DNA from 3 places in the Serratia bockelmannii genome. Region 1 is predicted to be linked to each of the others. Evidence: predicted binding sites of a transcription regulator. Region 1 holds the regulator's gene; each other region holds the start of a gene.

Region 1 (2,203 bases):
GACGCCGAGAGTTCGAAGGCGTTCGCCACCTCGCGCGTGGGCGTCAACTTCTGGGACACCCTGTATTGGGGCGGTTTCGATAGCGTTAACGACTGGGCCAATAAAGGGTATGAAGTGGTGGTCTCCAACCCGGACTACGTCTATATGGACTTCCCTTACGAGGTGAACCCGGACGAGCGCGGTTACTACTGGGGTACCCGCTTCAGCGACGAACGCAAGGTGTTCAGCTTCGCGCCGGACAACATGCCGCAGAATGCGGAAACCTCGGTCGATCGCGATGGCAACCACTTCAACGCCAAGAGCGACAAGCCGTGGCCGGGCGCCTACGGGCTGTCCGCTCAGCTGTGGAGCGAAACCCAGCGCACCGACCCGCAGATGGAATACATGATCTTCCCGCGCGCGCTCTCGGTGGCAGAACGCGCCTGGCACCGCGCCGGTTGGGAGCAGGACTATCGTGCCGGCCGCGAATACAAAGGCGGGGAAACCCACTTTGTCGATACCAAGACGCTGGAGAAAGACTGGCTGCGCTTTGCCAATATCCTGGGCCAGCGTGAACTGGCCAAGCTGGACAAGGGCGGCGTCGCTTACCGTCTGCCGGTACCGGGCGCACGCGTAGCGGGCGGCAAGCTGGAGGCGAATATCGCGCTGCCGGGGTTGGGCATCGAGTACTCCACCGACGGTGGCAAGCAGTGGCAGCGCTATGATGCCAAGGCCAAGCCGGCGATCTCCGGTGAAGTGCAGGTGCGTTCGGTCAGCCCGGACGGCAAACGCTACAGCCGCGCCGAGAAGGTCTAAGCCCGGTGCAACGGCCCGCTGCCCTGGCGGCGGCCGTATAACGAAGGGGGAATGCGTTCGCCCACGCGTGTCGGCGTAGGGCGGACGTTGTAGTGAGAGTAGTACGTGGAGTCGCTGTGCCGCTGCAATTGTGATATTTCATGACATGATTTTCCCCCGGCTTGTCCGGGGATTTTTTTGTCTGCTGTACGGCGGGCATAAAAAAACCGCCTCGGTGTGAGGCGGTTTTTCATAGCCGGTCAGGGCTTACTTCTTGTCGTGCAGCGTTTCGTCTTCGCGGCAGTCACCGGTTTCACAGTGGCCGTACAGGTACAGGCTGTGGTTGGTGAGCTTGATACCGTGCTGCTTGGCGATATCACGCTGGCGCACTTCGATGGATTCGTCGCTGAATTCGATCACTTTGCCGCAGTCCAGGCAAATCAGGTGATCGTGGTGATGCTGTTGGGTCAGCTCGAACACGGACTTGCCGCCTTCGAAATTGTGACGTGTCACAATGCCCGCATCGTCAAACTGGTTCAGTACGCGATAAACCGTTGCCAGCCCGATCTCTTCGCCCATATCAATCAGTTTTTTGTACAAATCTTCCGCACTGACGTGATGGCATTCCGGATTTTGCAGTACTTCCAGGATTTTGAGTCGCGGAAGCGTGACTTTTAAGCCGGCCTTCTTCAATGCGATGTTGTTGTCGGTCATGCGAATTCAGTCCTGTTACTATGCTAATCAAGTTGAGGCGTACTCGCCTGTGGCATCGGTCGGCACAAAGAGTTAATGCGTCTCATTATAGAACCGGTTGTACTAAATGGAAACCGCCGGTTGTTAACAAAGATATAATTGCACTATTGCATGTTTTGCATGCAACGCCTTGATGGATGGGATAAACCGATATCTCAGTCTACCGTGACGGGGTGGGAAGTTACAAATCTGTAGCTTCTATCGCAGCAATCCCTGTTGCCGATGACGGCCCTGTCGGCACACTATGCACTTTACAGGGCCTTTGTTCAACCTTTCGCCAGTGCCGGGGTTTAGCCGACGATATCGGCCAGGCTCAGCTCTTCGACAATCTGTTTGACCCAAGCGTCCACGCGCTCGTTGGTCAGCTCCGGCTGACGGTCTTCGTCGATCGCCAGACCGATGAAGTGATCGTCGTCCGCCAGACCTTTGGAGGCCTCGAAGTGGTAGCCTTTGGTCGGCCAGTGGCCCACGATGGCCGCGCCGCGCGGTTCGATGATGTCGCGGATGGTGCCCATCGCGTCACAGAAGTATTCCGCGTAGTCTTCCTGGTCGCCGCAGCCGAACAGCGCCACCAGTTTGCCGTTGAAGTCGACTTCTTCCAGCGTCGGGAAGAAATCATCCCAGTCACACTGCGCTTCACCGTAGTACCAGGTCGGGATACCCAGCAGCAGGATAT
Region 2 (2,203 bases), 1.8 Mb from region 1:
TCGCATTCCCGCAGCAGCCTCAGGCGGTGGCCTCACTGCCGATGCCGCCGGTGCGGTTCTGCTGCAGCCATTGCTGCACGCAGCGCACCAGATCGCCGATGCAATCATCCTGCATGCCGTGGTGCTTCAACTCGTTATCCAGCGCAAACAGATATTGCGCGTTGGTGCCCAGCGGGCCGCTGGCGCTGGCGATCAATGGCGCGATCACCTGGTAGCTGGTGTCTTCTTCAAACAGCGGATGCTGCGGGTTCATCACGAATACCAACGCAGTAACCTTCTCGCCGCCATCCAACTCCAGCTCGCACCAGGTCGGCACGTAGCAATCGGTCACCATTTCGCGCTTCCAAAGCAGCTCCAACTCTTCACGCAGTTTGCTTTCCGGCAAGCGAAAGGCCAGGCCCGTAGTGTGGCCTCCGGCCTTCAACGCCAGCATGCGCCCCGGCTGATGCAGCGTGCCGCGCCCGGCGGTCAAGCGCATACAGAACGCCCGGTGCCAACCCTGCAGCTTGGCCGGCCGCACTTCTTCCGATTCGAAAACCGGGTTCCACATCAGCGAACCGTAACCGAATATCCATACGGGGCTGTGACCCGGCCGGCGCGATAAGGTGCAATCCAACGAGGCTGCACGCTGTTCAGGCGTCAGCAACAACGACTCCTCAATAGCGCCGAATGCAGTTTTGCAATCCGCTTTTTGCAGAAAATCTCGCGTTAACACTGATATTACCTCCCGGGAATACGATTTCTCGCCTTCCCTCGCCACTGCTGAACCTTTGATGTTTTATTTTCGGCTGCGGATTTTTATTAATTCAATCACCGCGCCTTATAAGAATGACCTTATTCTTTTCCTGACGTGCAATCAAGTTACAAAGCGGCGTTAAAGTGAAAAAGTATTTGTACTGAGCAGCAATAATATTAATTGCCGGGCTCCACATAATGTCTGCGCGATTTTTGCTGCGTGATAATTCGTTACTTTTTATGCCAACGTTCGTCATCGCCCTTACGATAGCTTTGCTTGACCGCCGCCCAAGCCACCTTATGCGCCGTCTCTTCACGGCTGTCGTCACCGCGCCGGTCATCGGGATCGCGGTATTGTTGCCAGGCGCTGTTGAACGCTTCTTTATAGATCGCCTGCGCATGTTCCGGCAGCACATGCTTCACATTGTCCGGCAAGTCGTTCGTGCTGTGGTAGGGCATATGGCCTCCCCTTTCAGGATGAGTGAACCTTAAGCCTAGCCCACATGCGGTTTCGTCTCAATTAGCAAACAATTCTCATTATCAAACGACATGTTATACTCACCGCCAAACGAACTATAAGGAGATCCCCGTGACTACCGAAGCCCCTCGCTCACGCGCCCCCTACCTGATCGCCGTCAGCCGCGTACAGGACATTACGCCGCACCTGCGCCGCATTACCTTTACCGCCCCCGATCTGCGTTACTACCCGGCCAATGCCGCCGCTGCACACATCAAAGTCTTTTTGCCGCTCGCCGGCCAGACGCAGCCGGACCTGCCGACGCTGACCGAAAACGGCCCGCGTTGGGCCGCAGATGCCGTACGCCCGATCGTGCGCACCTATTCCATCCGCGCCGTGCGCCCGGAACTGGCGGAAGTGGACATCGAGTTCGCCATTCATGACCATCAGGGCCCGGCGGTCGACTTTGCGCGCCAGGCGAAAGCCGGCGATAAAATCGGCATCAGCAACCCAGGCGGCCCCAAACCGATGCTGCCGGCCGCCGATTTCTACTCCCTGGCGGGCGATCCTTCCTCACTGCCTGCGCTGGCCGCGCTGTTGGAAAACCTGCCGCCGCACAGCGCCGGACGCGCTTTCGTCCGCGTCGACAGCAACGCTGACGTCATTGACCTGAAAAAGCCTGCCGGCGTTGAGGTGAATTGGGTTGTCGGCGGCACAGAGAAAACCGACGAATTGGTCGCTCGGTTCCGCGCGCAATCCGTGCCGCAGAGCGATACCCACTTCTGGCTCGCCGGTGAAGATCGCCTGGTGGTAGAGCTGCGCCGCTACCTACGCCGTGAACGTCAATGCGATCGTAATCGTCTTTATGCTGTGCCTTACTGGCGTGAGGGGCTAAATGAAGAGGGTTACCACAATAAACGGCATGAAATCATGGATAATATTGACGACTGATCGTCTCATCATCCTTGATTAACCGAGTACTAAACAAGTAAACATCACTTTTCTCAAATC
Region 3 (2,203 bases), 870 kb from region 1:
AAAGCGGAAGCCCAGACCGCCTGCAGCCCATCGGTCAGGCCGCTGCGCCAACACAGCGCGTCGTGCCCGCCTTCCACCACCCGGTAGTGCACCCGATGGCCGGCGTCACTCAGGCGCACCGCCATTTCGCCGCTGACCCGGTGCACCAGCTTTTCCTGCGAACCGGCTTCCATAAATACCTTCAGCGCGCCGTGGTTGCCCAAACCGTGCCGTTCCACCTGCTGCATCAGCCAGCAGGCATCGTCGGGAATGCTCGGCAGCTGCAGCATGTCGCGCCGCGGCCACCAGTAGGAACCGGACTGGGTGATCACCGCGCCGAAGCGCTGCGGCCAGCGCAGCCCGGCATACAGGGAAGCCAGGCCGCCAAAGCTTTGCCCCGCCACCACCGTGTCGGCCGGTTTGTCGCTGTGCGGCGCCCAGTCGGCCAGCTGCGGCATCAATTCTTCCTGCACCGCCAGCCAGAAATCGTCCTTGCAGGTTAATTCTCGCGCCCGGTGCGGCAGATCAATGATGTCGATCAGCACATACACCGCTTCCGGCAACGCCCCCTCGCGGGTCAGCTGCATCAGCGGCTCCCAAACCGGCATCTGCTTCGCCCAGAACTGGCCGTCGAGCAGGATCGCGAGCGGGCGCTCGGCCGGCTTACTGTCGCCGGTCGTGTAGATCCAGACATCGCGGCTGTTGCCCAGGCGCTCACTGCACCAGGTATGGCGCTGCAAACGCGCCGGCAGCGGCGGCGTGCAGCGCCCGCTGGCGATCTCATACTCGTCGAACGAGCGCCATACCGGCTGCGGCGGCGCATCCGGCATGTGCAGGCCGGAGACGCTGTGGCCGCTGGCGCTTTGCCAGGAGCGATAAGGGTTGAGCAGATCGGGGGTGGCGCTGGCGAACACCTGATGCCACCAGTGGCGCAGGTTGTGCATGTTGGCGTGCGCATCGTCGCCGCTGAACGCCGGCGGCCGCTCGTCAAAACAGGGGATAAAGCAGTAGCTGCCGCGCCAGGCGCCGCTCAGCTCGGTCTGCCAGTACCACACGTCGGTACCGGCCAAACGCTGCAGGCTTTGCGGCGGATTCGGCTGGTGATGGTCGGTCAGGCAGTTAATGTTAATCCACACGCGACGGTAGGCGGAGGTCAATTCGCATCCCTGAGGATCGCGCCAGAAAAAGGTGGTTCGCCAGCGGCCGTTACCCGCCGGTTCTACCCATGGCGTACCGCGCCGTGCCACCGTCAACCACCACCCTGGACTGCCCGCATTGCTGCTGGCCAATAATCTGCTGCTTTCTGACTGTAGTTCTGTATTCACAACGCCTACCCATTTTGTAGTTGGCGGCACCGGGAACGTCGACTTTTCCCTATCGCCGGCCACCGCCCGAACGCACTGTACGCCAAATACTATTGATAATAATTTGCATTTGCAATAGTGTGTAAGGCTTGGAGATCGTGCTGGTATTGCGCGCAACGGACAGGGATCGGGGATACATCAATGGCATCCCTTGCCGCAGCCGATTTTCTATTTCCGACTACACAAAAACTACAACCGCCCTTCCCCCCGTTCGGCGAGGGATGGCAGCAAGGTAGGACACTCAAATGAAAAGCAAGCTATCACGTTATTCTTTAGCCACTCTTATCGGCTTGGGATTGGGCGCGTCCGCGTTCGCCAACGCCGCGCAGCAGACCGACACCCCCACCACGGAAGAAAACAGCGGCACAGCGGATAAAAAGCCGCGCGGCGAAGACACCATCGTCGTGACCGCCGCCCGGCAGAACCTGCAGGCGCCGGGGGTGTCCACCATCACCGCCGAAGAGATCAAAAAACGCCCGCCGGCGCGCGACATCAGCGAACTGATCCGCACCATGCCCGGGGTTAACCTGACCGGCAACTCCACCAGCGGCCAGCGCGGCAACAATCGCCAGATCGATATCCGCGGCATGGGCCCGGAAAACACCCTGATTCTGATCGACGGCAAACCGGCCTCCAGCCGCAACTCGGTGCGTCAGGGCTGGCGCGGCGAGCGCGACTCGCGCGGCGATACCGCCTGGGTGCCGCCAGAAATGATCGAGCGCATCGAAGTACTGCGCGGCCCTGCCGCAGCGCGCTACGGCAACGGCGCCGCGGGCGGCGTGGTCAACATCATCACCAAGAAGGCCGGTGATGCGCTGCACGGCTCGCTGAACGGCTACTTCAACGTGCCGCAGCACAAG

The links. The regulator Fur, encoded in region 1, represses iron uptake genes when iron is present. The targets are predictions, from matches to a motif close to ATAATAATGAGAACNACTATCAA.
Region 2: a site for Fur is predicted at 1,257-1,279, ahead of ACSJLU_RS14420 (siderophore-interacting protein). Genes of this name have one in related genera too.
Region 3: a site for Fur is predicted at 1,391-1,413, ahead of fes (enterochelin esterase). Genes of this name have one in related genera too.

The regions. Positions count from the first base shown of each region.
Region 1 covers NZ_CP196512.1:1,219,108-1,221,310, forward strand. The annotation lists gene ACSJLU_RS05790 (beta-N-acetylhexosaminidase) at 1-795, shown strand, start outside; gene fur (ferric iron uptake transcriptional regulator) at 1,042-1,488, opposite strand; gene fldA (flavodoxin FldA) at 1,818-2,203, opposite strand, start outside.
Region 2 covers NZ_CP196512.1:3,015,377-3,017,579, forward strand. The annotation lists gene ACSJLU_RS14410 (gamma-glutamylcyclotransferase) at 20-715, opposite strand; gene chaB (putative cation transport regulator ChaB) at 967-1,194, opposite strand; gene ACSJLU_RS14420 (siderophore-interacting protein) at 1,325-2,143, shown strand.
Region 3 covers NZ_CP196512.1:352,650-354,852, reverse strand. The annotation lists gene fes (enterochelin esterase) at 1-1,304, opposite strand, end outside; gene ACSJLU_RS01605 (TonB-dependent siderophore receptor) at 1,589-2,203, shown strand, end outside.